2 regions of the Peribacillus sp. NJ11 genome follow, and region 1 is predicted to be linked to the other one. Evidence: a T-box and tRNA genes for the amino acid it is inferred to sense, from the RefSeq annotation. Region 1 holds a T-box; the other holds one or more tRNA genes.
The links. A T-box is a leader RNA that pairs with one kind of tRNA and senses whether it is charged. The one in region 1 lies ahead of thrS (threonine--tRNA ligase), so its partner is inferred to be a tRNA-Thr.
Positions count from the first base shown of each region.

Region 2: it encodes a tRNA-Thr, which carries the amino acid that the T-box ahead of thrS (threonine--tRNA ligase) is inferred to sense. The anticodon was not compared.

Region 1 is NZ_JAUCFO010000001.1:2,365,733-2,381,276, reverse strand. It holds gene QUF86_RS11745 (TetR/AcrR family transcriptional regulator) at 1-364, shown strand, start outside; gene QUF86_RS11740 (ribonuclease J) at 603-2,276, shown strand; gene QUF86_RS11735 (amino acid permease) at 2,326-3,744, opposite strand; gene QUF86_RS28595 (hypothetical protein) at 3,817-4,059, shown strand; gene QUF86_RS11725 (MFS transporter) at 4,122-5,357, opposite strand; gene QUF86_RS11720 (hypothetical protein) at 5,901-6,068, opposite strand; gene QUF86_RS11715 (LysE family transporter) at 6,312-6,938, shown strand; gene thrS (threonine--tRNA ligase) at 7,312-9,219, opposite strand; T-box leader at 9,278-9,499, opposite strand; T-box leader at 9,531-9,752, opposite strand; T-box leader at 9,783-10,002, opposite strand; gene QUF86_RS11705 (hypothetical protein) at 10,180-10,398, shown strand; gene QUF86_RS11700 (DUF7010 family protein) at 10,437-11,072, opposite strand; gene QUF86_RS11695 (amino acid permease) at 11,532-13,019, opposite strand; gene QUF86_RS11690 (peptidase) at 13,180-14,505, opposite strand; gene QUF86_RS11685 (thiolase family protein) at 14,517-15,544, opposite strand, start outside.
Region 2 is NZ_JAUCFO010000001.1:1,775,114-1,790,657, forward strand. It holds rRNA gene QUF86_RS08705 (23S ribosomal RNA) at 1-1,704, shown strand, start outside; rRNA gene rrf (5S ribosomal RNA) at 1,824-1,939, shown strand; tRNA gene QUF86_RS08715 (tRNA-Val) at 1,951-2,026, shown strand; tRNA gene QUF86_RS08720 (tRNA-Thr) at 2,037-2,112, shown strand; tRNA gene QUF86_RS08725 (tRNA-Lys) at 2,135-2,210, shown strand; tRNA gene QUF86_RS08730 (tRNA-Leu) at 2,219-2,300, shown strand; tRNA gene QUF86_RS08735 (tRNA-Gly) at 2,309-2,383, shown strand; tRNA gene QUF86_RS08740 (tRNA-Leu) at 2,396-2,484, shown strand; tRNA gene QUF86_RS08745 (tRNA-Arg) at 2,494-2,570, shown strand; tRNA gene QUF86_RS08750 (tRNA-Pro) at 2,582-2,658, shown strand; tRNA gene QUF86_RS08755 (tRNA-Ala) at 2,676-2,751, shown strand; tRNA gene QUF86_RS08760 (tRNA-Met) at 2,780-2,856, shown strand; tRNA gene QUF86_RS08765 (tRNA-Ile) at 2,867-2,943, shown strand; tRNA gene QUF86_RS08770 (tRNA-Ser) at 2,964-3,056, shown strand; tRNA gene QUF86_RS08775 (tRNA-Met) at 3,159-3,232, shown strand; tRNA gene QUF86_RS08780 (tRNA-Asp) at 3,239-3,314, shown strand; tRNA gene QUF86_RS08785 (tRNA-Phe) at 3,338-3,413, shown strand; tRNA gene QUF86_RS08790 (tRNA-His) at 3,430-3,505, shown strand; tRNA gene QUF86_RS08795 (tRNA-Gly) at 3,510-3,583, shown strand; tRNA gene QUF86_RS08800 (tRNA-Ile) at 3,589-3,665, shown strand; tRNA gene QUF86_RS08805 (tRNA-Asn) at 3,678-3,752, shown strand; tRNA gene QUF86_RS08810 (tRNA-Ser) at 3,754-3,844, shown strand; tRNA gene QUF86_RS08815 (tRNA-Glu) at 3,848-3,919, shown strand; gene QUF86_RS08820 (TraR/DksA C4-type zinc finger protein) at 4,038-4,712, opposite strand; gene QUF86_RS08825 (1,4-dihydroxy-2-naphthoate polyprenyltransferase) at 4,859-5,779, opposite strand; gene QUF86_RS08830 (isochorismate synthase) at 6,078-7,487, shown strand; gene menD (2-succinyl-5-enolpyruvyl-6-hydroxy-3-cyclohexene-1-carboxylic-acid synthase) at 7,480-9,231, shown strand; gene menH (2-succinyl-6-hydroxy-2,4-cyclohexadiene-1-carboxylate synthase) at 9,228-10,049, shown strand; gene menB (1,4-dihydroxy-2-naphthoyl-CoA synthase) at 10,051-10,869, shown strand; gene QUF86_RS08850 (o-succinylbenzoate--CoA ligase) at 10,956-12,437, shown strand; gene menC (o-succinylbenzoate synthase) at 12,434-13,537, shown strand; gene QUF86_RS08860 (hypothetical protein) at 14,114-14,260, shown strand; gene QUF86_RS08865 (response regulator) at 14,322-15,017, opposite strand; gene QUF86_RS08870 (ATP-binding protein) at 15,010-15,544, opposite strand, start outside.

The DNA.
Region 1 (15,544 bases):
CATGAACCGAATTGTCCATTTAGTCAATGAAGTGGCTGAAAGCGGAGAACAGATTCTTGATCCGGAACTAATGGACACGTGGTTTCCCAACTTTAAAAACCATCTTGATCCTTGCCATAATGATTTGCTGAACGCCACCGCGGAATTGAAAAAAGCGATAAACAAAGCTTTTCCTTGCGGTGAAGATCGAACAAGAGCGATCGAATTGGTCGATTTTATCCAAGATGAGCTGATGCAGGCAGACAAACCGCGAAAATTTTTGATAGAAAGTTTGTTGAACTCTTTAAAGACTCAATATGCAGAGCAGGTCCAAGGATACATTGAGACTTTTGAGGAAAGCATCAACTCTTGCTTGAGCCAATGAAGGAACGAGAGCGGATTCTTCTCTAATGAGGATGGAATGGTTTACTCATGCACCTACTGAAAACGGTAGGTGTTTTTTTTATGAGCATTAGTAGCTTGTTAACGCATGTTTCTCAGCCCTCCTCCCTTTAAGGTTTGGTTTTTAATTGCTTGGGAAGTCATTTTAAAAAAGAAGTTGGTTTTATAAGAGGGGCCTAAGGAAACACTATCCTTATTATATTAAAGGGAGGTCTAGCTATTTGAGTGTGAATGAAAATGCTTTGTCCATACTGGCTCTAGGCGGAGTGAATGAAATCGGTAAAAACATGTATGTGGTTCAATATTCAAACGATTTGGTCATTATTGACTGTGGTGCAAAGTTTCCTGATGAAAGTTTATTAGGAGTCGATTTGATCATTCCTGATATTACCTTTCTTCAGGAAAATAAGGAGAAGATCCGGGCTTTAATTGTGACTCATGGGCATGAAGATCATATTGGCGGTATCCCCTATTTCTTGAAAAAATTGAATGTACCGATTTATGCCACACGTTTAACACTTGGTTTGATTGAATTGAAATTAAAAGAACATAACCTTTTGGGTGATACTGAATTGATCCAGATCGACTCGGATTCAAAGTTGGAGTTCGGGGAGTTGCGTCTGGACTTTTTCAAAACGAATCATAGTATACCCGATTGCCTTGGAGTCACCATGCATACTCCGGAAGGCACGGTCGTTCATACAGGGGACTTTAAATTTGACTTGACTCCCATGAATGATCAGTATCCTGATATTCATAAAATGGCGAAAATCGGGAGTGAAGGTGTACTGGTTTTATTATCTGAAAGCACGAACGCAGAACGTCCCGGCTCAAGTCCCTCGGAACATCTGGTTGGCAGCCATATTGAAGAAGCCTTTATGCAGGCTAAACAGAAAGTTTTTCTTTCAACCTTCGCTTCAAACGTCAATCGCGTTCAACAAGTGGTGAACGCTGCTCAGAAGACAAACCGAAAATTGGCCTTACTTGGACGGAGCATGGTGAACGTCGTATCCGTTGCCATCGAGCGCGGCTACCTCGACGTTCCTGAGGGGATGCTGATCCAAGCACATGAAGTCGATAATTATGCTCCTGAAAGAGTCGCGGTTTTATGTACGGGAAGTCAAGGAGAGCCGTTTGCTGCCCTGTCTCGCCTTTCCAGTTCGAATTATCGGGATATGAGTATCTTAGCTGGTGATACCGTGATTCTTGCCTCCACTCCAATACCGGGAAATGAACGCGATGTTTCACGCATCATCGACAACCTGTTTCAACTGGGAGCCAAAGTCATTTACGGATCTGGAACTGTAACAGGCATGCATGTTTCCGGTCATGCCTATCAGGAAGAGTTAAAGCTCATGCTTACCCTGATGAAACCTAAGTATTTCATACCCATTCACGGGGAGTATCGGATGCTGCACCAACATCGACTACTAGCTGAGTCTGTCGGGGTGGAGACGGACAATACTTTCATCATCAATAATGGCGATGTCGTTGATATTGAAAACTCGGTCGCCCGTCAAACGAGAAAGGTCGCTGCCGGCAATACCTTTGTTGACGGTGTGGGCGTTGGTGATGTTGGAGAAATCGTTCTGCGGGACCGTAAGCAGCTCTCCGAAGATGGGATGCTCGTAATCGTCATAACACTAAGCAAGACGGAAAGAAAAATAGTATCAGGACCCGATACCATTTCCCGTGGATTTGTATATGTTCAAAATTCCGAAGAGCTCCTGAGACATGTAAATCGTCTTGTTACGAAAACGGTCAACGATTTACAAAGTGATAAAATATACCGATGGAATATCATTAAACAAACCATAAAGAAGGAACTGGGGCAATATCTCTTTACCCAAACTAAGAAAAAACCAATGATCCTTCCGATAATCATTGAGATTTAGCGCCAACACATAAAAAGGAACTAGACTTCATATAGTCGAGTTCCTTTTTTCAATCCAGTTCCGATTTACTGGCTCTTGCGGCCATCGCCTTGTTCTTATTCCAAACCTTGAACTTCATGAAAACGGCAGCAAGACCGATGATCACGATGAATAAAAGGCTGATGAAGAACCCTGGTCGTATTTCTTTTTCAAGCAGGGTACCACTTACGGCGGCTAAAATTAAAAGAAGTCCGAAAACGGCCGTAATCTTACTCCACATCTTATTTTCCAAGATTTTGAATGAAGAAAGAATGATGAATGCCCAGTTATACAAAAGTAATATTCCAGCAGATGTTGTAATGTATTCATAAATCTTGCCTGGCAGGAGCAGGGCAGTAATGATCGATCCTAAAAGACCTAAGGCTCCAAGCCCCAGTGAGGGCAGTGGAAGATCCTTGAATTTCTTGATCTTTTGCATGAATACCGAGGGTGCATTCCCATCATTGGAGAGCGTTACCAATAGATTGGTTACACCAAATAGTGAAGCGGTCATCGTCGAGAATCCGGCAATGATGATCGCACCATTAAAAACGTGCGGGAAAAATGTCAGGTGATAACTGTCCAATGCCGAAACGAATGGACTTTCTTTTTCACTGAATGCCCCTAACGATATCATGGTCACGGCTAATCCCAATGAAACGACATATATTATAGTAAGAACCAAGAGCATGATTGTCCCTGCCTTTGGCGCATCTTCTTTATTTTTAAGCTGCATCGCCATCAGTCCAATGACCTCAATGCCGCCAAACGCATAAAAAGCATAGATAAGGGATGTCCAAAACCCTGTTAGCCCTTTTGGGAATAATTCATTGTACGTATTAGGAAATGAGGGCGGTTTCCCTCCATTAAGACCAAACCAGCCGAAAACGGCACATATTGCAATAATGATAAACATTGCGATCGCTGCTGTCTTAATTACCGCAAGGATGTTTTCCACTCTGTCGAACCCTTTTGTTCCCAGCAATACCACCACGATTGAAACTATGGCAAAACCTGATGCAAATAGCCACAGCGGTACTTTAGGGAACCAAAATTGTGATAATAGCGAAAGCGCAGTAAGTTGACTTCCCATGATCAATATATTGGAGGACCAATAATTCCAGCCACAGCTAAAGCCAGCCCATCTTCCAAATGCTTTATTGGCATAATAACAAAAAGAACCCTCTTGAGGATCGGCTGCCGTCATCTTAGCAAGCAGATTATAAACGATGTAGGTACCTAGTGCAGCCAATAAAAATGAAAATACAATGGATGGCCCCGTCGTTTTAATCCCAATGGTCGATCCGAGGAAATACCCTGTCCCGATCGTACAGCCTACACCGACCAATGATAGCTGCCACCATTTCATATCGCCTTGTTGTTCACCTGATGCCTTGGAATCTTGACCAGCCTTCCCTTTCGCTGAACTGCAATTGGCTTTTGTTGTCATAACATTACCCCCTTCCATCATTCATAGTGTTGATAATGCCACAATGAATTATGCAAGGAAGAATCTTTCCAGATGATTAATCAAATACCCTATGTAATAAACTTAAGCATTAAGAATTATGTTAGGATGGCAGCAAAATTAATCCCAAAGCCGATCAGTGATGATCCAGAGATGATCGAAATCGCCATTAAGCTTTTTTCATTTAAGAACCTGCGAAATCCATTCGTTAATGCCTCTACAAAAAAATCCCAGCAGGTAAGACCAAGAAAAATCATCCCGCGAGGGGATAACACATTTCACGCGAATTACACATAAAAAAATCCGTGTGGAAAAACCCGGCTTTTTAGAATTTTCCTTGGTATGCTTTTCGAAGCCTTTTAGCTAACAGCTGCTTCTTTTTTATCTGAACTAATGAATTTCATAACAATCAATACAATGCATATGCCAATGATTCCCGAAATGATATAGGTCATATTGACATGATTTTTCATGACAAGGGACATAACCGGCGGGCCTGCCGCAACTCCGATGAACCTTGATGACATGTAGAAAGAGGTAATCGTCCCCCGCTGTTCCTTTTTTATATTTTGAGTGATGATTGCGTCGAGTGTCGGCAATAACGCACCAATTGCTATGCCAACTAGGCTCGTTATGAGTAATAGAAGGAAAACCTTTTCTTTTGTAAAACCGACAAAAACAAGGCTGATAGAAAGGACAGCTATACTGATCATGATGATCATTTTCATGATTGGTAATTCTCCCTTGATTTTTTTCCCTGCAACATAAGAAGATACACAAAGGAAAAACAGCGGGATCGCTATCACGAAACCTTTTTTGACTCCATGCAAATCATGGACTTTTTCAAGGTTGTCAGACAAAAAGAAAAGAACACCGAACAAAACCAACATGACAAATACACCAATCAGGAAAACTGTATATAACCATTTTCCCTCCTGCTTGAATATTTTTTTCGTATCATGCCAGAATTCTTTAAATTTCTTCGGTTCATCCTTCTCCTTTGGTACCTTTATAAAGAAAAAGACCAAGACAATAGATATTAAACTGAAGAATGAAATCGAGAAGAATGGTAAAAACCAGATAAATGCGGCAAAAAGGGAACCCAATATTGGACTAAGGACTTTACCAAATGTATTCGAGGTTTCAATGATACCCAAGCAAGAACTGGTTTTTTCATCATCATCCTTGTATAGGTCCCCCACTAGAGGCAAAATAATCGGCGAGGCTCCAGACGCACCAATCCCTTGCAATACTCTCCCAATGATGATCCATGTATAGGGATCATCCATTTTCCATGATGCATAACCCGCGATCAAGCCGCCGATCAGGGCAAGGACAAGGCTTGGCAGGATCACCATCTTCCTTCCGAATCGATCTGATAAATAACCAGCAATAGGAATTAAGAAAATAGATGCAACAGAATAGCTTGTAATCACCATACTTGATTGAAATGAAGATATTCCCACCTTTTCCTCGAAAATCGGCAAAACAGGGATAAGCATTGAATTTCCTAGTGTCATTACTAATGGAATCGATGCCATACTGATGAGACACCACACGCTCACATCATTTTTTTGCTTCTCATGACCTTCCATACTTACACTCCTCATCCATTATAAAAGCAACTTATTGCATAAAAGGTAACATATCTGTGTAATCAATTTGTTGTGCATCATTTTTTAGATGTCTTTAATTATTATGTTATAGGGCAATAATATTTATTAGTGCCAAAATTACCCCTTTAGGACTTCCCCCTTCTAGTTTGCCTCGACTTTAAAATATGGATTCATTCTACTTTAAACCAAAAAACCCATTCTTTAAATGAATGGGTTTCCCTGCATTTCAAATGTCACTCGATTACGCGCTTCCTAACATGTATCCTTTCGCATTCCTTCGAGAGTCCCTGCTATTAATCAGCTATCGTGTTTAACTATAAAAGAATAATATTCTTTTCATTGCAATCATTTACTATTTGGTCATTCCATACCGAAACCTGAACCTCGCCAATATGTGCTTTCTTCAACAAAAACATGCATAAACTGGATTGGCCTATACCTCCACCTATTGAATATGGAAGATTTCCTTCCAATACGGACTTATGATATTCGAGCCCCGTATGATTTTCGTTTTTGGAAACTTTAATTACCATTACCCTCTTTTAGAACAATAGGGGCTGATACTTTTATTAGGTTTAACGCAGTTGAAAGTCCTTCTTCAAAATGATCCTTTATTTCATTAATAGCGATATCAGTACGCATGATATCAAAGATTGTTTTGTACTTATTTGGCATTGATAATTCCGGCATAATTATCCTCCAATTCCCTTTTGAACCCTGGTTTAATGCATGCATATTTGACGTCTTTCCATTTGACTAAATTACATGATGAAGGACCTTTCTGTGTTGGTACAAAAAGGGTCTCTACCGAGTGCAGCAAACCCGACTAAATTCACCATATCCACTCAAAAAAAGGACTAAAAAGGTGGTACAAGTCTAATTGTTTGAATACATTCAAATAAGCGAAGATGTAACAAACGATGAGGTGATGAATTGGGTGTTTTTTTCAGCTATGTATTATTGGGCTTATCACTGGCGGCTCCTATCGGTCCCATTAACGCTGCACAATTGGACAAAGGGATCAAGAAAGGTTTTTGGCATGCCTGGATTTTTGGCTGGGGTGCCATTTTAGCGGATTTTGTTTTTATAGCCCTCGTCTTTTTCGGTGTTGTCCACTTTTTGGACAACTCCTTCATGAAGACATTTTTGTGGCTTTTTGGCTTTTTCGTCCTGACCTATACCGGAATCGAAAGTCTGCTTAGTGCAGGTAAGATTGAAGTGAATGTACGAAAAGCGAAAGATTCCCTTTTTTCTTCATTCCTAACAGGATTCATCATGTCCCTTTCGAATCCTTTATCCATTTTGTTTTGGCTAGGAATTTATGGATCCATTCTCGCTAACTCCGCTTCTAAATATGATATGGATCATTTACTTTTATACAGTTCAGGCATCCTTATCGGCCTATTAACCTGGGATTTCACAATGGCCCTCATCGCCAGCACCTTCAGACGTTTCTTATCCAAACCTATTTTAATGGGCATTTCGATCATTTCAGGAATATCCCTTATAGGGATTGGCATTTACTTTGCCATCCAGGCAGCCAAAGTTTTGTTTACATAAAGATTTAAGGAGCTGTAAGCATTTACTCGTGAGTTTTGGTGCTTTACTCGTGAATTTCAGGCATTTACTCGTGAGTTTGGCGGATTTATTCGTGAATTTCGATGCTTTACTCGTGAGTTCGTATTAATAATCTTACTTTAACTGTTTCCAACAGTTCATTCCTGGCGTTGGCTGGGTATGGATTTGTAGATAGATAAAAAAAGACAGCCGATATATTCGGCTGTCTTTTTTTATCCAAACCTAATCCAATGGGCATTTACTCGTGAAATTCGCGCATTTACTCGTGAATTCCGTGCATTTACTCGTGAGTTTCGCCCATTTACTCGTGAATTCCGTGCATTTACTCGTGAATTTGGATTAAGCTGCTTTCATATTAGATGCTGCGTTCTTTTATTTGCTGGACCATTTTCTTGATGAACGTTTCTATTGCGACATTTTCAAATTCTTGTTCCCCGTATTTCCGGACATTCACTTCATTTTCTTTCTCCTCTTTATCGCCAAGGACCAGCATATATGGGATTTTCCCCATCTGCGCTTCCCTGACTTTATACCCCAGCTTTTCATTCCGATCATCAATTTTCACTCTTATGCCTTGATTCTTCAGTTCTTTTTGAACCTTTAAACAATAATTCAAATGAACTTGTGAGACAGGGATGATCTGTACTTGCACCGGGGCAAGCCATACCGGAAAAGCACCGGCAAAATGTTCTATCAGGATTCCAAAAAAACGATCGATCGACCCAAATATGGCACGATGAATGACGACCGGACGAACTTTTTCATTATTTTCATCGATGTAAGTCAGATCAAATTTATCGGGCATCTGAAAATCAAGTTGGATTGTTGCACATTGATGGCTTCGTTTTAATGCATCTTTAATATGAAAATCAATTTTCGGTCCATAAAATGCCCCGTCCCCTTCATTTAATTGATAATGTATCCCGATGCTTTCCAGAACATTTTTCAAGGCTGTTTCAGAAGCTTCCCAAAGGGAATCATCGCCCATTGAATCCTCTGGACGTGTCGAGAGTTCCACCGAATACTCGAAACCAAAAGTGCGATACACCTTATCAATCAGATGAAACACTTGTTTAATTTCACTTTCGATTTGATCCTGCCGAACAAAAATGTGGGCATCATCCTGACAAAATGTACGGACCCGCAACATCCCGTTCAATGCACCGCTATATTCATGACGGTGGACTTGACCGAACTCGGCCATCCGGATGGGTAAATCCCTGTAAGAATAAAGGTTGTTTTTGAAAATAAGCATATGACCTGGACAGTTCATTGGCTTCATAGCGAATTTTGTTTGATCCACCTCAGTGAAGTACATATTCTCATGGTAATGATCCCAGTGACCCGATTGTTCCCATAACCGCTGGTTCATCATGAAAGGAGTCCGAACTTCGTCGTAATCAGCTTCAGTCTGAAGCTCCCGCGAGAACTTCTCCAATTCATTTCTAACGATTTGTCCTTTCGGTAAATAAAACGGCATTCCAGGAGCTTCCTCCGAAAACATGAATAACTCCAACTGCTTCCCTAATTTGCGGTGATCGCGTTTGGCCGCCTCTTCCAAGAATTTATAATGATCCTGTAAATCTTTTTTCTTTCGGAAAGCCACGCCATACACCCTTTGAAGAACTTCATTTTGATTGTCTCCCCGCCAATAGGCTCCCGATACACGAGTCAATTTGAACGATTTTACAAATGATGTGGATGGAAGGTGCGGTCCTCTGCAAAGATCGACGAATTCCCCCTGTTGATAGAGCGTTAGTTTTTCATCTTTAGGGATATTCTTTGCTATATCCAACTTGAATGACTCCCCTCTATCCTGGAATAACTTCACAGCTTCTGCATAAGACACTTCGATCCTTTTAATTTCCAGATTTTCACTTATGATATGTTCCATCTCTTTTTCAATAGCTTGTAAATCTTCTGAGCTCAAAGGATGATCTAACTTAAAATCATAGTAAAAACCATCTTCCACGACTGGCCCCATCCCTAATTCCACATTTCGGTATAATCTTTTCACAGCCTGAGCCAAAACATGCGCCGATGTATGTCGTAAAACTTGTAAACCTTCATCCGAATCCAGAGTCAAAATCGACAGTTCGGCATCCTTATTCAACTTGAAACTTAGATCAACCAGTTGCTTATCCAGTTTTCCTGCTACTGCCTTTTTCCTTAAACTTGAGCTGATTGACCCTGCCACACCTTCCACTGTCATCCCTTGCGGATATTCCTTTTGCTGCCCATCCGGGAATTGAACCTTAATCATTTTTTCACCCATCACATAAACACCCCTTTTTATAATAAAAAAACGCACTCATCCCTATGCAAGGGACGAGTGCGTTTACCCGTGGTTCCACCCAATTTCCCATAAGCAAGAAACACTCATGGCTCTGGAGCTTGTAACGCAGCTTAGACGATATCAGGTACTCTCGTTCACCGATATAGCTCAAAGGCGGTAAATCAGTTTCCTAAGCCAGGAAGTTCGCAGCTGTCCTTCCCTCTCTGCAGACCGTAAAAATGATTCATGTCCTTATCATGGCAATAATTATAAAAATAAAAAAACGCACCCATCCCTATGCAAGGGACGAGTGCGTTTACCCGTGGTTCCACCCAATTTCCCATAAGCAAGAAACACTCATAGCTCTGGAGCTTGTAACGCAGCTTAGACGATATCAGGTACTCTCGTTCACCGATATAGCTCAAAGGCGGTAAATCAGTTTCCTAAGCCAGGAAGTTCGCAGCTGCCCTTCCCTCTCTGCAGACCGTAAAAATGATTCATGTCCTTATCATGGCAATAATTATAAAAATAAAAAACGCACCCATCCCTAAGTAAGGGACGAGTGCGTTATACCCGTGATTCCACCCAATTTCCCATAAGTAGATTACTTATGGCTCTGGAGCTGTAACGTAGCTTAGACGATATCAGTTACTTTCGTTCACCGATATGGCTCAAAGGCGGTAAATCAGTTTCCTAAGCCAGGAAGTTCGCAGCTGCCCTTCCCTCTCTGCAGACCGTAAAAATGATTCATGTCCTTATCAATGCTTCTAAAATGTAAATGGATTTTTATATTGTTATATATATTACAATATATTCCCATAAGTGACAACCTCAAATTTTTTCATTTCATTACAAACACTAAATTGGTATAATTAGTAAAAAAGGAGTCTCTATGAAAAGTTTAAGCAATTGGTCTTTCGTATTTGCAGTGATTGGTGCCGTATCATTTTGCTGCGCTTTTTTTTACCAAAATCCTTCGAGCTTCTAATGGTCTCAGGATTCGGTGCGTTACTTATTGGTATGTTATTTAGTTTCGGGGCCATGTTAAAAAGTGAAAAAGGAAAGACGAAGCTTCTGGCTGTGGCTGCCTTCTTTCTTTTAAGTTTCATTCTGGTTTGGAATGAACCATTTCAAATCGTCAGGCTATTAACCTGGATGAAAAATTAATCAAAACCCGTTCGCCACGACGGGTTTTTGTATGTTTCCTATTGATTTTCATTGTGTGAATCTTCCTCTTTCGCTTCCCTTGGATTCTTTACACTAAGCAATACTGTCAGTCCAGTGGTCCAAAGAATTAGCGCGCATCCAAAGCCAAGCAAGGATAACGGTGCAAGGATTTGATGCTCCCCAAACATGACGGTGTCTGGCACAATAAGCAATGTGATAATCGCCAATAAACAGAGAAGCACTCCTGTTGCATAGTAGACCTTGATTTGGAAAAGCGCCGCCAAAGGTAAAAAATGAATCCCTACAATAATGGCGATGACTCCAGGAATAAGATCGGTCTGATTGATCATATTACAGATGGCGATGGCAATCCCAATCAGCAAACCTTCGGCAATGAAAACGATATTAAACCAGAAATTCATACGTTTCAAACGCCTAGCCCCATTTTCTGAAACTTGATCGGGCATTTTTTGTGATGCATATATTAATGAAATGCCCTCTATAACCATTATGATTCCTACGAATATGGCAGCAAGTTCCACGTAAGGAAACCCCCACCCTTGCAATCCCATTACACCGGTACCTGCCCACAACGTGCCGAATAATGCCATGAAAATGACGCCAATTCCAGAACCGCGAAACGCCTCTTTCGATATGAGTCTTGAGGTTTGCATCATCAGTTTCCTTTCATCCACAGGTAATATCGTACATAGAATAATAGTATTGCGCTCACTCCCCGATTATTCATCATCACGGTCTTAAGCCATGCAGCCCAAACTGCAAAAATGCCAAAGCATTGACTATTATGGTGCCACTTCACCTTCAGCCAACATTGAATGGGCTGGCAGCAAATAAAACGACCTTTTTTATCGGGGACCTAAGAGAATATGTCTACTTACCTCCATAATGAGATAATTGCCCTTTTCGTCGATATATTCTTACTTTCGGAGATATAACTGAGTTTTCGTCGATATATTCCTACTTTCGTCGATATAACTGGGTTTTCGTCGATATAATTCTACTTTCGTCGATATAACTAGGTTCATACAGTATCGGCGTCTAATTAAGCAATTTCTTAATTAACAAAAAACCTGAGTCCCCAAAGGGGTCTCAGGCTTTTCTATTCCTATCAGCTAAATGGTTTTATCAAATTGGCAATCTTTCAATGAAACTAATTTGGTTTTATGATAAATCTTGTAACCTAACCAAATTGCCAGGAATATCGGTAATCCGATATAGGAGACAGCGACGCCATACCAGTCGATGCTGCCGCTTAGGTATGCTTCATAGTTTTGTCCTGCTATGACGACCATGCAAAGGACGAATGAAAAAATCGGACCGAATGGAAACCATTTTGCTTTATATTTCAATTCGGTTAAGTCACCACCTTGTGCAACATAGGCACGTCTAAAGCGATAATGGCTTATGGCAATTCCAATCCAGGCGATGAAGCCGGTAAGCCCCGATGCGTTCAATAGCCATGTAAATACATGGTCCCCAAAAATGGAGGTCAAGAAGGCGAGTCCCCCAATTAATGCCGTGATAAGCAAAGCATTCATCGGGATTCCCCTGCGATTGACCTTGGCGAGGAATTTGGGAGCTTGATTATCTTTTGCCATCGACCATAACATCCGCGTTGATGCATAAAGCCCCGAGTTCCCTGCGGATAGTAAGGAAGTTAACACGACAGCATTCATGACGGATGCCGCGAATGCAAGTCCTGCGCGTTCAAAAACAAGTGTGAAAGGGCTTACAGAAATGTTTTCTACATCCCCGTTCAGCAAACTTGGACTCGTATAAGGAATTAACAGACCGAGTATCAGGATGGCCCCGATGTAAAACAATAGGATGCGCCAAAATACTTGGCGGATCGCATTCGGAACATTTTTTTCGGGTTCCTCACTTTCTCCGGCAGCAATACCAACCAGTTCCGTGCCTTGAAAAGAAAATCCCGCTATTAGAAAGATACTGATGATCGATAAAAATCCTCCTTTGAATGGTGCCTCATCCATGGTGAAGTTTTCAAACCCGATCACCTTTCCGCCAAAAACCCCTAAGATGGTCAATAATCCAATAATGATAAAGAAAATGATGGCGACGACTTTTATTAAAGCAAACCAATATTCAGATTCACCAAAGCTTTTAATGGACAGGGCGTTGAGGGTGAAGACGATTCCAAGAAATAGTGCACTCCAGATAAGGCTGGGTACATCAGGGAGCCAGAATTTCATGATGATGGCTGCTGCAGCTATTTCCACGGCAAGGGTGACTGCCCAGTTAAACCAATAATTCCAGCCAAGTGCAAAGCCGAATGCGGGATCTACAAAGCGTGTGGCATAGGTGGAAAATGATCCCGATACAGGCATATATGTCGCCATTTCCCCTAAGCTCGTCATAAGGAAATAAACCATGATTCCAATGCATGCATATGCAGCGAGGGCACCACCGGGCCCTGCACTCTGGATGGTTGCCCCGCTTGCCAGGAATAATCCGGTTCCTATTGAACCGCCAATGGCTATCATGGTCATATGCCTTGCTTTGAGATTCCTTTTAACTGTCGGTTCTTGCTTATCATTGAGATTCCTTTTAACTGTCGGTTCTTGCTTATTAATGAGATTCATGTCCATATGGTTCCTACCTCATTTTCTTTTAATATTAAAAGTTCAAGAAATAGTAAAAGAGATATTTTTAGATATGAATAGTCTCCCACAACCTTTTTGTGGAAGACTTTATTGCAGTTAAGGAAAATCCTGATATTTACTGGCTAGTCTACTATCCGGTTTAATTGCCATTGCCTTGAATCGTCAGCTTATTCCCTACAGGAATAGCCTCATCCTGATCTTGTTCCATTCCACACCATTGAATTAAAGTAAGGGCAATGATCTCCGCTGTCGAGAAGACATTGTCGAGTAGGATGTATTCATTTGGATAATGGGCAACCTCGGTCACTCCAGGCCCGAACACGATTGCGGGCGTTTCACCGACATGTGTCAGCAATCCCCCATCCGTTCCCCACGGGGAGGCTTCAATGACCGGGTCCTTGCCAGCAACTCGCCGATATTGATGAACAAGCGCATTCATCAGTTCATGCTCTACATCAATTGCTCCTGGAACCCAGCGTGCCCCAAACCATTCCAATACGGGCGGGTTTTCCTTGAACCATTCGTCCACTTCTTTCAGCTGCACTAACCAGTCAGCCATTTCGTCCTTCGCCTGCTCCATCGTTTCCTCCGGCGCAACGCCCATCCTCCCCTCGATTTTCACAAGGTCTGGAACGGATGACGGCCAATTGCCACCTTCAATGACACCTAGATTGATTGGAATCGGAATAGGCGTGTTCTGATAAAGCGGGTCACTGATACGTGCATTTCGCTTTTCTTCCAAGGCACGAATATGATTGATGACGGTCATGCTTTTTTCAATGGCACTAACGCCTTCATACCTTGTTCCGCCATGGGCTGACCGTCCTTTAACATGGACCCGGAACCACATCGAGCCCTGCTGTTTCGGGAAAATCCTCATATTCGTCGGTTCAGGGATAAGGGCAGCATCGGCTTTATATCCCCTCAGGACGGCTGCTAATGTTCCGGCCCCGCCGCTTTCTTCTTCAATCACACTTTGAAAAATGACATCTCCTTTTAATTGGATACCATTTTCCTTCAATGCCTGCATGGCAAGGATCAGGGATACATTGCCCCCTTTCATATCGGTTACGCCACGTCCAAACATTCTTCCATTCTTAATGGCTCCACTATATGGATCGTCGTCCCATTGTGCCCGGTCACCGTCAGGAACCACATCGATGTGCCCGTTCAAAATGATGGAACGGCCGCCTCCAGTCCCTTTCATGATTCCCACCACATTAGGGCTGTTGGAGAAATCACTTCGTGGAGAATGGAAATAAGAATGCTTCTTCAGTTCGCCGCCGTCAGGTTCCCAACTATCGATCTGCAAACCCATTTCCTCCAGCTTTTCGGCGACGATGGCCTGTGCCCCGGCTTCATTTCCTTGCGTACTCGGGGCTTGTACCATTTTTTGCAATAGGTCTGTTCCTTCTTCCCGATGATCCTTAATCCATTGGTTTATCCGTTTTTTTATATCCGGCACTTTTATCCTCCTTAAATACACATATTCTCATAGATTACTGAAAGTCCCATTCCACCTGCCATACACAACGTTACCATTCCGTACTTAACTTGTGAACGCAACATTTCATGCATCAGTGTGACTGTCAATTTTGCACCTGTTGCTCCTACAGGGTGACCAAGTGCAATTGCCCCTCCATTGACATTGACAATATCCTGATTCAAATCTAACTCCTTGATCACTGCAAGTGCTTGGGCAGCAAAGGCTTCATTAAGTTCAATCAGTCCGATATCCTCTAACGATAGACCTGCTTTTGCCAATGCCTTTCGAGTCGCTGGTACGGGTCCAATCCCCATAACTCCAGGTTCAACTCCTGCACTGGCGAAAGCCTTTATTTTCAAGAGCGGTTTTAATCCCTTTTCTTCTGCTTGCTGCTTGGACATTAATAGTACAGCTGCAGCTCCATCATTCATAGGACAGGCATTTCCTGCCGTAATGGTTCCTTCATTTTTGAATACTGCTGGAAGACTGGCTAGTTGATCTAGAAGAATGTCCTCGCGTACCCCTTCGTCATGGTTGAAGATTTGAAGTCCTTTTCGATCCTTGATTTTAAGCGAAATAATTTCTCTATCAAAGCGACCCTCTACTATAGCTTTCCAAGCCTTCTTGTGGCTTTGATAAGCAAATTGATCCTGTTCTTCACGACGGATACCGTATTTTTCAGCCAAGCGCTCGGCAGTTATTCCCATATGCTCATTTCCCAAGGAACATATTAATCCATCTGCCAGCAGAGCATCCTCCATCGTTACGTTTCCAAATTTACCGCCCCATCTATTTTTCACGATATAAGGCACATTGCTCATGCTCTCCACTCCGCCGGCAATGATTACGTCTTCTTGACCAGCAGCGATAGTTAAAGCGGCGTTGGTAATGGCCTTTAAACCTGATCCACATGCTTTGATTACAACGTGGCCTGGGACACTGTGTGGGAAACATGCCATCTGCGACGAAATTCGGGCCGAGTTAAGTCCGCCTCCATGGACATAGCCATGTCCGAAAA
Region 2 (15,544 bases), 590 kb from region 1:
TGGTAGGAGAGCGTTCTAAGGGCGTTGAAGTCAGACCGGAAGGACTGGTGGAGCGCTTAGAAGTGAGAATGCCGGTATGAGTAGCGAAAGAAGGGTGAGAATCCCTTCCACCGAATGCCTAAGGTTTCCTGAGGAAGGCTCGTCCGCTCAGGGTTAGTCGGGACCTAAGCCGAGGCCGAAAGGCGTAGGCGATGGACAACAGGTTGATATTCCTGTACCACCTATACATCGTTTGAACGATGGGGGGACGCAGAAGGATAGGGTAAGCGCGCTGTTGGATATGCGCGTCCAAGCAGTTAGGCCGGAAACGAGGCAAATCCCGTTTCCATTAAGGCGGAGCTGTGATGGCGAGGGAAATATAGTACCGAAGTTCCTGATTCCACGCTGCCAAGAAAAGCCTCTAGTGAGATGTAAGGTGCCCGTACCGCAAACCGACACAGGTAGGCGAGGAGAGAATCCTAAGGTGTGCGAGAGAACTCTCGTTAAGGAACTCGGCAAAATGACCCCGTAACTTCGGGAGAAGGGGTGCTTTTTAGGGTGAATAGCCCGGAAAAGCCGCAGTGAATAGGCCCAGGCGACTGTTTAGCAAAAACACAGGTCTCTGCGAAGCCGCAAGGCGAAGTATAGGGGCTGACACCTGCCCGGTGCTGGAAGGTTAAGGGGAGAGGTTAGCGCAAGCGAAGCTTTGAACCGAAGCCCCAGTAAACGGCGGCCGTAACTATAACGGTCCTAAGGTAGCGAAATTCCTTGTCGGGTAAGTTCCGACCCGCACGAAAGGTGTAACGATCTGGGCACTGTCTCAACGAGAGACTCGGTGAAATTATAGTACCTGTGAAGATGCAGGTTACCCGCGACAGGACGGAAAGACCCCGTGGAGCTTTACTGCAGCCTGATATTGAATTTTGGTACAGCTTGTACAGGATAGGTAGGAGCCTGAGAAGCCGGAGCGCTAGCTTCGGTGGAGGCGTTGGTGGGATACTACCCTGGCTGTATTGAAATTCTAACCCGCGCCCCTTATCGGGGTGGGAGACAGTGTCAGGTGGGCAGTTTGACTGGGGCGGTCGCCTCCTAAAGAGTAACGGAGGCGCCCAAAGGTTCCCTCAGAATGGTTGGAAATCATTCGTAGAGTGTAAAGGCACAAGGGAGCTTGACTGCGAGACCTACAAGTCGAGCAGGGACGAAAGTCGGGCTTAGTGATCCGGTGGTTCCGCATGGAAGGGCCATCGCTCAACGGATAAAAGCTACCCCGGGGATAACAGGCTTATCTCCCCCAAGAGTCCACATCGACGGGGAGGTTTGGCACCTCGATGTCGGCTCATCGCATCCTGGGGCTGTAGTCGGTCCCAAGGGTTGGGCTGTTCGCCCATTAAAGCGGTACGCGAGCTGGGTTCAGAACGTCGTGAGACAGTTCGGTCCCTATCCGTCGCGGGCGCAGGAAATTTGAGAGGAGCTGTCCTTAGTACGAGAGGACCGGGATGGACGCACCGCTGGTGTACCAGTTGTCTTGCCAAAGGCATAGCTGGGTAGCTACGTGCGGACGGGATAAGTGCTGAAAGCATCTAAGCATGAAGCCCCCCTCAAGATGAGATTTCCCATGGCGCAAGCTAGTAAGATCCCTGAAAGATGATCAGGTTGATAGGTCAGAGGTGGAAGCGTGGCGACATGTGGAGCTGACTGATACTAATAGATCGAGGACTTAACCAACGCTTTAAAAAAATGAAATACCTTCTTATTATCTAGTTTTGAAGGAATGAAAATTTCTTCTTGCATTTTTTCGAAAAGACGTTATAATAATATATGTCTTAAAAAAAATGTTAACATTGTTTGGTGACGATAGCGAAGAGGTCACACCCGTTCCCATTCCGAACACGGCAGTTAAGCTCTTCAGCGCCGATGGTAGTTGGGGGTTTCCCCCTGTGAGAGTAGGACGTCGCCAAGCAGGTTTCATATGGAGGATTAGCTCAGCTGGGAGAGCATCTGCCTTACAAGCAGAGGGTCGGCGGTTCGATCCCGTCATCCTCCACCATTTTACACCTGCCGGTGTAGCTCAACTGGTAGAGCAACTGACTTGTAATCAGTAGGTTGGGGGTTCAAGTCCTCTTGCCGGCACCATATTTTGAAATAGTACAAGCACGAGCCATTAGCTCAGTTGGTAGAGCATCTGACTTTTAATCAGAGGGTCGAAGGTTCGAATCCTTCATGGCTCACCATTTTATATGCGGGTGTGGCGGAATTGGCAGACGCACCAGACTTAGGATCTGGCGCCGCAAGGCGTGGGGGTTCAAGTCCCTTCACCCGCATCTTTCATGCGGAAGTAGTTCAGTGGTAGAATACAACCTTGCCAAGGTTGGGGTCGCGGGTTCGAATCCCGTCTTCCGCTCCACTTTTCGTATGTGCCGGGGTGGCGGAACTGGCAGACGCACAGGACTTAAAATCCTGCGGTAGGTGACTACCGTACCGGTTCGATTCCGGTCCTCGGCACCATCTTAATATGCGCCCGTAGCTCAATTGGATAGAGCATCTGACTACGAATCAGAAGGTTGTAGGTTCGACTCCCGCCGGGCGCACCATGTTTTTATTGCGGGAAGTAGCTCAGCTTGGTAGAGCACTTGGTTTGGGACCAAGGGGTCGCAGGTTCGAATCCTGTCTTCCCGACCACGTGATTTTTAATGAATGGGGCCTTAGCTCAGCTGGGAGAGCGCCTGCCTTGCACGCAGGAGGTCAGCGGTTCGATCCCGCTAGGCTCCACCATTTTTCAATCAGATACTTATATTATATTGGCGGTGTAGCTCAGCTGGCTAGAGCGTACGGTTCATACCCGTGAGGTCGGGGGTTCGATCCCCTCCGCCGCTACCAATAAATATAAGGACCTTTAGCTCAGCTGGTTAGAGCAGACGGCTCATAACCGTCCGGTCGTAGGTTCGAGTCCTACAAGGTCCACCATATGCATTTTTTAAAGCCGTGGAGGTATACCCAAGTTCGGCTGAAGGGATCGGTCTTGAAAACCGACAGGGGAGTCAAATCCCGCGGGGGTTCGAATCCCTCTACCTCCTCCATTTTTTTAAAAAGCAGCAAGTTGTTTTGAAACAACCTTACATAGAGGAAGCGAAAAAACAATATACACGAAAACTTGATGCAAATCGTTTCATTATTACCGTCGCGGGGTGGAGCAGTCCGGTAGCTCGTCGGGCTCATAACCCGAAGGTCGCAGGTTCAAATCCTGTCCCCGCAATTATTAGGTCCCGTGGTGTAGCGGTTAACATGCCTGCCTGTCACGCAGGAGATCGCGGGTTCGATTCCCGTCGGGACCGCCATTTTTTAAATTTAATACAAATGTGGCTCAGTAGCTCAGTCGGTAGAGCAAAGGACTGAAAATCCTTGTGTCGGCGGTTCGATTCCGTCCTGAGCCACCATATCTTTCATATTACGGCGGTTGTGGCGAAGTGGTTAACGCACCTGATTGTGGTTCAGGCATTCGTGGGTTCGATTCCCATCAGTCGCCCCATTTCGCGGGTGTAGTTTAGTGGTAAAACCTCAGCCTTCCAAGCTGATGATGAGGGTTCGATTCCCTTCACCCGCTCCAAATATGGGCCTATAGCTCAGCTGGTTAGAGCGCACGCCTGATAAGCGTGAGGTCGATGGTTCGAGTCCATTTAGGCCCACCATATTCATATTGTTCCGCAGTAGCTCAGTGGTAGAGCATTCGGCTGTTAACCGAACGGTCGTAGGTTCGAGTCCTACCTGCGGAGCCATGGGGAAGTACTCAAGAGGCTGAAGAGGCGCCCCTGCTAAGGGTGTAGGTCGCGCGAGCGGCGCGAGGGTTCAAATCCCTCCTTCTCCGCCATTTGGCCCGTTGGTCAAGCGGTTAAGACACCGCCCTTTCACGGCGGTAACACGGGTTCGAATCCCGTACGGGTCATAACAAAAAAGGAAGCATACATTCATGTATGCTTCTTTTTTTCATTTCTTTTCATTGATATAAGTATCTTTTTGTTTATAAGGAATGTTTCCAAGCTGGGAATCGATATTTTCTTCATCTAATGTATCTTCATATTCCTTTTGCTTTTTGTTCGGTATATCCACCCTATTTTTTCCCCTTCGATATCATTTGCTGCAAATCCTTCATAGTCTTCTGGAAATCCATCCGTTTCATCTTCGGTTTTATAAAGATCATTATAATTGTCATGATCGCCGGTGTAATCAGATGGCGTTTCGGATGTACCGAATTTGGCGACTTCACCAAAGCTATCCTCTTTATCCACTATTTCATTTCCATGACGATTTTCAAAATGATCACCCTTGGATGGAATCAATATATCCTCTTCCACTGGTCGGTCTTGTGTAGTAGGCCGTTCTGGGGCATGCTCGACACAGTAAAGAGTGCTTGGGATCGCTTCAAGCCTATCGATGGGGATTTCTATATCACAGGTTTTACAATGGCCATACGTACCCTCATCTATGGCATTCAATGCTTCTTCGATTTTCTCCATTTCAGATTGTGCATGCTCGTCCAGTGCTTGGTTCCGTTCCATCTCGAATAATTCTGTTCCTAGGTCAGCAGGATGATTATCATAGGATGATAATTCCCCTACGGATTCAGTCTGGCTTTTATCCAGAACGGATTGTTCATCATTTTGAATCCTGTTTCCAAGCTCATCTTTTTCTTGAAGCAGTTCTTTTTTGAATTTTTGCATTTGCTGTTTGGTTGCCATATCCGTTTCACTCCTTCTAAAGTCCATATCTCATTTTATATTGGTAAGATGGTTGTATTATCTATTACCCGAATCGTAGTATAGGGAAACAAAATGGAACGGAAGATAGAAAAAAGGACTGAGCGGATGAGCTCAGTCCTTGGAGATCATATTAGATAGCTGATGAATAATCCAATGGCCATGAGTAAGCCAAAGAAGGTGTTCGTCTGGGCCGTGGCTTTCATTGCTGGCACCATGGTGATTGGCTGCGTTTTACCTACGAAGCCTTTGATTGCGGCCATGGCTTTCGGGATGCTTAGGAAGGCAAGGAGAATCCACGCTGTTACGTTTCCGGTAAGGACTAACCCAACCAGCCATAGATAAGAGAAGGCAAACATGATTGCCATGAATTTCAGGGCGTTTTTCCTGCCCATCACTACAGGCATGGTTTTGCGGCCATGTGCCTTATCCCCATCATGGTCACGGAGGTTATTGGATAAGTTGATCAACCCGACCAATATTCCACTTGGAATGGCAATTAAGATGGCTGTTGAGGAAACATGACCGGTTTGAATGAAAAAGGCGATCAGGATTATCAAAAAGCCCATGAACAATCCCGAAAAAAGTTCCCCGAATGGTGTATATGAAATGGGTAGGGGACCGCCTGTATAAAGATAGCCGACAAGCATGCAAACCAGTCCTACTGCAGCAAGCCACCAAGATGATGCGGCACAGATATAGATTCCGATTATGAGTGCGATGGCATACATGCCAAGGGCCAAGGTCATGATGAGTTTGGGGGTCATCCCATGACGGACGATTCCGCCACCGATGCCTACGGATTCCTCCGTATCCAAGCCTCGCTTGAAATCATAGTATTCATTGAATAAATTGGTTGCAGCTTGAATCAGGATACTTGCAATCATCATGGCAGCGAATAGTAACCAATTCACTCCATCATCCAAAAGTGCAATCATAGTTCCAAGTAAGACCGGGACAAAAGCTGCGGTTAGTGTATGTGGACGAATTAACTCCCACCAAATCTTCCAGGTCCGTTTAAGGGGAAGTCCGTCGTATTCTGTTTGCATTATTTCTCTCCTCAAAATCATTATTGGTTCTCTCGAAATTATAACAAATATTGAAATGTTGCACAAAAGGTTATCCTAATAAGGATAGGAAAATTAGGTAAGGGTGTCAATTGATTTCGTGGACGATTCTCTTCCAAAATAAAGGATATTTCTCTTCATTCGCTAAGATTCATATAATAAGGAAAAAAGCAGGCATGAATCGCTCGGTATAGGGGCGTTTTATTGACATGAGGTTGAATGGAGGTGTATCTTTAAATAGGTTAAAAAGCTTTTAAAATGTACATTTGGGGGGATTTTTTTGGCTATCTCAGAAGAAACTGGGCAGTTTCAGGGACTGGCTTCAGCTATACAAAAGGCGAAGGACTTGAATGATCAAGTTCTATTCAGTCATATTAAGAAAGTTAATTGCACGAACCCCCTTTCATTTTATCAAGCTGGAAGAGAACGGTACGCGGGTGAACGCTTTTTCTGGGAGGACCCTGCAAAGGAAATAACCATCACCGGCTTAGGCAATGTTAAGAAACTCAAAGCGGCATCGAATGCCGAACGTTATAGAGAAGTCGAAAAGAGCTGGATCAAACTGCAGAATACTGCTGTCAAAACAGGATTGACTGATGTAGAAGCGACCGGTCCTTTACTGTTTGGGGGCTTTTCTTTTGATTATGAAACTAACAGTACGCTCCTTTGGAATCAATTCGGGGACAACCTGTTTTATATACCTGCCTTCATGCTATCAATAGTGGGGAAACAAGCTTACTTAACGACAAACTTACTTTGTTCGCCTGATGATTCAGAAAAACTCTTCATAGATATGATAAATGAACGGGAAGCTTTCCTTTTCGAAAGCTTGGATGACACTGGATTGGGTCACAATTCCCTGGTTAAGCAGAGGGAAGTCAAACCTGACGAATGGAAACGGACGGTCGCTGAGGCTGTTCAGGAAATCAAGACGACAGATCTCGACAAAATCGTTTTGGCGAGGGAGCTTCGACTGGTTTTTGAGCGTTCCATCGATTCAGGGAAAGTGCTTGAACAATTGATTGCTGAGCAGCCATTAAGCTATATTTTCAGTTTGGAAGCTGGTGGTGACTGTTTTGTCGGTGCCACTCCTGAACGTTTAATTAAGAAACAGGGAAATGAAGTATTTTCTACCTGTCTTGCTGGATCGATGGGGCGAGGGAAAGATGAGGAAGAAGATGTTTGTCTTGGTGATGAATTGCTTCATGACCAAAAGAATTTACAAGAGCACCAATATGTCGTGTCGATGATATCGAATGCCTTTGATTCTGTATGCGAAAAGGTAATTGTTCCGGCCGAACCGAAACTTATGAAAAACCGTCATATCCAGCATTTATATACACCGGTCCGCGGAATATCCAAGGAAGGTGTCACGATTTTTGAATTCGTCGAGAAACTACATCCTACACCGGCTATGGGCGGACTTCCAAAAGAAAAGGCCGTTGTCCGAATCCGGGAAATGGAAGGTCTTGAACGCGGCTTTTATGCGGGTCCTTTAGGCTGGGTGGATACGTATGGAAATGGGGAATTCGCTGTAGGGATACGATCTGCGCTTATACAGAACAATGAGGCATCGCTTTTTGCTGGATGCGGCGTAGTTGAGGATTCGACTCCCGAAAGTGAATTCCGGGAAACGGGGATTAAATTCAATCCGATGTTAAGTGCTTTAGGAGGAAATCTTAATGAATGACCGAGATGCATTGACAGCATATGCTGCTTCATTTGTCGATGAGCTGGCACAAAATGAGATGAAGCATGTGGTGGTGAGCCCGGGTTCACGATCCACACCCCTAGCTTTGTTGCTAGTGGAACACCCTGATATCGAAGTTCATATTAATGTGGATGAGCGTTCGGCTGCTTTTTTTGCCCTTGGTTTGGCTAAGGCCTTAAAGGAACCTGTCGGACTTCTTTGTACGTCCGGTACAGCCGCTGCAAACTTTTATCCAGCCGTCATTGAGGCTTTTTATTCAAGGGTGCCGCTTATTGTACTTACCGCTGATCGTCCACATGAATTGCGTGATGTCGGCGCCCCACAGGCAATCGATCAGATTCATCTTTATGGTAGACAAGTAAAATGGTTTGTCGAAATGGCACTACCTGAAAGCACGGATGAGATGATGCGGTATGCAAGAACGGTCGGTGCAAGGGCAGTGGCTACAGCGGCAAGTGAACCTGCAGGGCCTGTACATTTGAATTTCCCGCTTCGTGAACCATTGATTCCGGATCTGGAGCAAGCAAAGGAGTATCGGCAAAATAAAATGACGCCTGCAGTGTTGATTGACAGTGGAGAACGGTCATTGTCCGCATCACAAATAGAAGCTGTTGCAACTACTTTGTCACAAGCTAAGCAAGGGTTGATTGTATGTGGCGAATTACCGCATCCAGAGATGAAGGAAGCCATCGTCGCATTAGCGGATAAACTTGCTTTTCCGGTACTCGCTGACCCTCTTTCCCAGTTAAGGAGCGGGAGTCACGGCAAAGACGTCATAATTGATGCGTACGATACGTTTCTGCGCGATGAAGCGGTAAAAGCGGCTTTCAAGCCGGAAGTGATATTGCGTTTCGGGACAATGCCTGTTTCTAAACCCTTATTGTTATTCATGAAAAAACAAAAACAGGCAACCACTTTGGTCGTCGATGGCGGTGCAGGTTGGCGTGAGCCAGCAGGATTGGCAACTAACATGATTTACAGCGAAGAGAAAGATTTCTGCAAGCGTGTTGTTGAAAATATTACTGAGGCCAATGATGATGAATGGCTTGGTTTATGGCAAACCGTCAACGGAGCGACGAAGAATGCCTTAGCCTCCATCAAGGATGAAGGGGAGTTAAGTGAAGGCAAGCTGTTCTCCCTGTTAGCTGATATGATGCCATCGGGATCCACTTTGTTTGTCGGGAATAGTATGCCCATACGTGATTTGGATACATTCTTTTTGAATAATGGAAAGGGAATCAAGACCTTTGCAAACCGAGGGGCGAATGGCATCGATGGTGTCGTTTCCACTGCGCTTGGCGTAAGTACGGTATCGAAAAATACCGTACTGGCAATCGGGGATTTAAGTTTTTTCCATGATATGAATGGCTTGCTTGCGGCTAAACTTCAAAAACAAAACATCACGATATTGTTGATCAATAATGATGGGGGCGGCATTTTCTCCTTCTTGCCACAGGCGAATGAGAGAGAACATTTCGAAACGCTATTCGGGACGCCTCACGGTCTTGATTTTTCCCATGCTGCCCAGCTTTACGGCGGTAAATACAGCAAGGTGCAAAATTGGGATGAGTTAAAGAAGGTATTTACAGAGTCATTTGAAATGCAAGGTCTGAAAATCATTGAAGTACCGACAGAAAGAGAGTCCAATTTACAAAAGCATCGAAATTTGTGGAGTTTTGTTTCCCAGGAAATAAAAATGGTGTTAGACAGGGAAATATCATGAATTTTGTCATCAAGGATGTCAATTATGCTGTTGAAATAACGGGAAATGGAGATCCTCTTGTTCTTTTGCACGGATTTACGGGAAATCGGGATACATGGAAATTCCTCATTCCGCTTTTGCGTGAGCGGTATACCTTGATCATGGTCGATATCATAGGTCATGGCATGTCTGCATCACCAGTTGATCATCGAAGGTATGAGATGGAGCGAGTGGCTGAAGATATCAAGGATATTTTGGATGCGTTACATTTCACGAAAGCCCATATCCTTGGATACTCGATGGGCGGAAGGCTTGGATTGGGATTTGCCTGTTTATATCCTGGGTATGTTGATACATTGATATTGGAAAGCGCTTCACCAGGCCTTTTAACAGAAGAGGAGCGGGAAATCCGAAGGCGAAATGATAGGAAGCTTGCCGAAAGGATTCTTGAAAATGGCATGGAAGCTTTTGTGGATCAATGGGAAAGCATCCCGTTGTTTGAAAGTCAAAAACGGCTGCCGGCCAAAACCAGGTCGGCCATCCGGGAACAGCGGATGGCAAATGTCCCTGCCGGCCTTTACAATAGCCTTCTCGGTATGGGGACCGGCAGTCAAGCTTCTTACTGGGAAGAACTGAAAACCCTTGATTTTCCTGTGCTCCTTGTAACCGGTGATTTCGATCCTAAGTTTTGTGAAATTGCTGCCTCGATGAAAAAAAAGCTGAAGCGGGCTGAATGGAAAATAATAAATGGTGCGGGACATGCGATTCATGTGGAAGATGGAGAAAAGTTTGGTAAAATAATAAGTGAGTTTTTAAAGAGAAATCGAAGGAGGAATTAAGATGACGATACAATGGGAAACAATACGTGAGTATGATGAAATTTTATATGAAAAATATAACGGGATTGCAAAAGTGTCCATCAACCGACCGCATGTACATAATGCATTCACGCCAAAAACGACTGCGGAAATGATTGATGCATTCGCAAGGGCGCGTGATGATTCCAGCATCGGTGTCATTATTTTAACGGGTGTAGGCGGCAAAGCATTCTGTTCAGGCGGAGACCAAAGTGTACGTGGGAATGGCGGATATGTAGGTGAAGATAACATTCCACGTCTAAACGTTCTTGATTTACAACGCTTGATTCGCGTCATTCCAAAACCAGTCGTAGCCATGGTCGCAGGTTATGCAATTGGTGGAGGTAATGTCTTGAATGTGGTTTGTGACTTAACGATTGCTGCTGACAATGCAGTCTTCGGACAAACTGGACCGAATGTTGGAAGCTTTGATGCTGGTTATGGTTCTGGCTACCTGGCACGTATCGTCGGTCATAAAAAGGCACGTGAAATCTGGTACCTATGCCGTCAATACAATGCCCAGGAAGCATTGGATATGGGATTGGTCAACACAGTCGTACCTTTAGACCAATTAGAAGCGGAAACGGTTAAATGGTGTGAAGAAATGCTTGAGAAGAGCCCAACGGCACTTCGTTTCTTGAAAGCGGCAATGAACGCTGATACTGATGGCCTTGCGGGTCTTCAACAATTGGCTGGTGACGCTACACTTTTATACTATACAACAGAAGAAGCAAAAGAAGGCCGCGATGCATTCAAAGAAAAACGCAATCCGGACTTTGGACAATTCCCTCGTTTCCCTTAATGAAACGCGTGAATCGATGAGACTGACAGCTTGGCGGATATTCGCCGGGCTGTTTTCTATATCCAAATGGAGGAGGCTAAGCAAACATGGCAGAAGAAAAGTTGCCGAACTGGCTGAAAAATCGGGCGCATCTTTCACCAGATCGTCCGGCAATTGAGTTTGAAGGTCATACGTATAGCTTTCTTGAACTGCATACATTATCGGAGAAGATGGCTGGCAAGCTTTCTAACATTGGTCTGAGGGCTGGCGATTCATGCGCGGTTTTACTCCGTAATCATATTGATGGTGTTGTCGCTATCCACGCACTATTTTATCTTGGTGTGAAGATTGTGATGCTGAATAATAAGTTAACGGCAAAAGAGTTGTCCTGGCAGATTGAAGATAGTGAGACCGTTTATCTGGTTTCGGAAGGTACCTTCACCGACAAACTCTCGGATATTGGCGGTATTCTCCCTGATTTAAACCTTCACTTAATGGAAGAATTGCCGGATGAGGGCAAGGCAGAGATACTTCAAGAGTTTTACCTTGAGGATACCGCTACGATCATGTATACATCAGGTACGACAGGAAATCCAAAAGGTGTGATCCAAACCTTCGGCAATCATTGGTGGAGTGCCGTCGGGTCGGTTCTGAACCTTGGATTGCATGAGGAGGATTCTTGGTATTGCGCGGTTCCGATCTTTCATATTAGCGGCTTATCCATCCTGATGAAAAATGTGATTTATGGCATGAAGGTCGTTTTGGCGGAACGGTTCGATGAACGGGAAGCAAACCGGAGCATTCAGGAAAATGGCGTGACGATCATTTCGGTCGTGACGGCGATGCTGAATAGGATGGTGCAGGATTTGAAGGGAACTGGCTATCCGGAAACCTTTCGCTGTTTCCTGTTGGGCGGCGGCCCTGCACCCGTTCATTTACTTGAATCATGTAAGGAGAAGGGGATTCCCGTCTATCAGTCTTATGGGATGACCGAAACGTCTTCACAGATTGTGACACTGGCACCGGAGTATAGTATGACAAAAATCGGATCAGCGGGAAAACCTTTATTCCCTTCGCAATTACGTATAGAGAAAGACGGCAATATGTGTGAACCGGGGGAAGCGGGTGAAATCGTGGTTTCAGGTCCAAATGTGACAAAAGGCTATTTCAATCGGATGGATGCTACACAGCAGGCCATTACCGATGGATGGCTTTATACTGGGGACCTTGGTTATCTCGATGAGGAAGGCTTTTTGTATGTGCTTGACCGACGCTCGGATTTAATCATATCCGGCGGTGAAAATGTCTATCCGGCCGAGATTGAAAATGTCCTTAGTAAGCATCCGGATGTATTCGAAGCGGGAGTGACGGGGACTGACGATGAAAAATGGGGACAGGTTCCACTCGCTTTTGTCGTTTTAAACCAAGGTGCAGAGCTTAGTGAGAGCGAACTGCTGGAGTATTGCAGGGAATCCTTGGCGGCCTATAAAATTCCCCGGAACGTGATTTTTTGCCAGGAGCTTCCGCGTAATGGCGCGAGCAAGCTTCTGAGAAGGGAACTGAAGAAGGGAATGGGGGAATGGCAATGATGTTATCCTCCATTTCACTAAAGCTCATTAAGGCCCCATTAAAGCGGCCATTTAAGACGCATCTCGAAACGGTAAGCGACCGGGAAGTGATAATTGTCGAAGCCATGGATGAAGATGGATTGATTGGATACGGGGAAGCGGTGCCATTTGCAAGTCCTTGGTATACCGAGGAAACGATCAAAACATGCTTTCATATGTTGGAGGACTTCTTAATACCGCTGACATTGGCAAGTCAGATCAAGCATCCTGATGAGCTGCCGAACTTATGGAGCGGAATCAGACGGAATGCGATGGCGAAGTCAGCTTTAGAGCAGGCAATTCTTGATCTATATGCGAAGCAGAAAGAAGTCTATCTCGGTCGGCTGTTTGGCGGCGAACGAAGTGAAGTGCCCGCTGGTGTTGTCGTTGCTTCCAATGATATTGAAGACGCGCTGCGCCAGATTGAGGATTTTTCCGGATCTGGTTATCAGCGATATAAGATAAAAATCAATCCTCAAAATGATCTGGAGTTTTTATCGGAAATCCGTCGGGCCTATCCCGATATTCCGCTAATGGCAGATGCCAATTCAGCGTACACTCTTGATGACATCCCACACCTTCAGAAGCTTGATGTGTTTAATCTGATGATGATTGAGCAGCCGCTGGGACATGACGACATTGTTGAGCATGCCATTTTACAGAAACAGCTGCAGACACCCATTTGCCTTGATGAAAGCATAAATTCCTTTCATGATGCCAAAAGTGCTCTGTCGCTCGGAAGCTGTGGGGTGATCAACATTAAGATGGCAAAAGTCGGCGGCTGGACGGAAGCTGTCAAAATACATGATCTATGCCTGGGAAATGATGTGCCCGTTTGGTGCGGGGGCATGATTGAATTTGGCATTTCACGTGCACATAATATCGCACTTGCCACATTAAAAGGGTTCACGATTCCCGGGGATATATCATCCTCATCCCGCTATTGGGAAGGGGACATAATCGATCCGGAAGTCATTGTCAAAAATGGCATGATCCAAGTCCCCGATAAAGCTGGGATCGGTTTTGCCATCAATGAAAAGCGGCTAAAGGATTTGACTACATATAGTAAACTGTACAGGTGAAAACATCAAAGGAGGTGAATGCCGCACCTCTTTTGAACTAATATTGCAAATCCAACCACATTTTATAATAATCCTCTATCTCGCTAGAAAGCTAATGTGCTTCATCCATTCGATATCACGGTATATGGAACTCACCAATTTAGTACTTCTTGGACAAAAACCCCACCCTTTTGGAAAATGATTTAATAGGATACTAACAAATATCAGTTTGTCGATATAAGGAGCTCTCACCCCCGAATCATGGTGTTAAAAGTTAACTCGGATACTCCTGCCGAATAACTGGCTAACCAAGACCCCGCCAGATGCCTGCGGCAGGAGGCTTGGCAGAGCGGAAAGGGAACGGATTTTTTCTGAAAACGACTGGAACTCTTTTTTATTTGTCAGCAGACTACAAATATATTTTTTCTCCAGTATTCCCTATTAAAAATGGAGTTTTAAAGAAGAAAAATCAGTTAAATGGCCCGATCAGTCATATTTTTTTTCGTAAAATGGGGCTTTGTCTATTTTTTCTTCACTGGATTATTTTGTATAATGAAATAAAAAGTATGCAACCAAGGGAAAGGGAGGGGAGAGTATATGAAAAGACCGTACCTTATTGCGGAAATTCTACTAAGAAGAGGCATGCCGGACTATGTCATTAAAGAAGTGACGGCATTGGCGGAGTGTGAACTGTTTCTTTTGAAGAGAAAGTGGGGCCTATATGATCGAAAGACGGGTGCGTAAAATGGATAAAAGATAAAAGGTAAAAGGGAACCGTTTCGGTTCTAGCTGGTCCCCATGCGTTTTAAGATTTTTGAAGCCGGTACCTATTGACTGGACGGCCGATGCTGCCGTACTGAACGTCAAGCTGAAGGACTTCTTCGCCATGCAAGTATTCAAGATAGCGCCTTGCAGTAACTCTGGCGATTCCAATCCCATCAGCCACTTCTTCCGCAGATAAAGATCCAGGCTGGGTCTTTATAAATTTCGTCACTTGCTCAAGAGTCGCGCCATTCAATCCTTTCGGAACATCATATTTCGGACTCGATTCAGAAGGTGTTTTGGTTTGAAAGAGAATTCGGTCAAGCTGATTTTGAGAGATTTGATGGTCAGGTTCAACCTCCATCCGAAAAGCAAAATATTGTTCAAGCGTATGTTTTAGCCTTTCGAATTTGAATGGCTTGATTAAATAGTCAAAAGCCCCGTTCTGAACCATTTTTCGGATCGTTTTCTGATCATTTGCCGCTGAAATGATGATGACATCCACATCAATTTGCTCTTTTCTTATTTGATAAAGTGTATCTACCCCGTTTAAAGATGGCATGAAGATGTCCAAAATCACAAGGTCGGGTTTAGACTCCCTGATTTTTTTTAGACCATCAAGCCCATTGGAAGCTGTATCAACTACTTTAAAGGCAGACAGGCGCTCGATGAACTGTTTGTTGACCTCTTGGACCATTGGGTCGTCTTCAATTAAAAGTACACGAATTTCATTAGTCATTTTGGTTCTCCTCTATATCGTGCATGGGAAAAGAAAGAAAAAAGCTTGTTCCTTCGTTAGGGCGTGTCGTGAATTTCATTTCGCCGTTCGCTTTTTTTACAATTTGGTCTATTAGGTAAAGACCAATTCCTGATCCTTCCGCACCTTTTGTTGTAAAACCATATTCGAATATATCTTTATGAATGTCCTCAGGAATACCGGGTCCATTATCCTCAAGCACGATTTGACAATTACGTTCATCCTGGTAGATGGATAGATAAACCTGTTTCGTTTCCTCTGAAAAATGCTTTAGTGCAGCGAATGAATTTTCGATCAGGTTTCCGATTATCAAAACAAAATCGTGATGATCCATATCAGCTGGGAAGTGGTCCAATTTCGTGTGCTTGTCCATGATTAGTTCGATTCCGAGTTCCCGTCCCAAGGAAATCTTGCTTAATATAAGCCCCACTAAATTATCATCGTGAATGTGCTTCGTTAAAAACCTGGTCAATTCCTCTTGCTCTTCCGTGATTTGAAAAATGTAATGC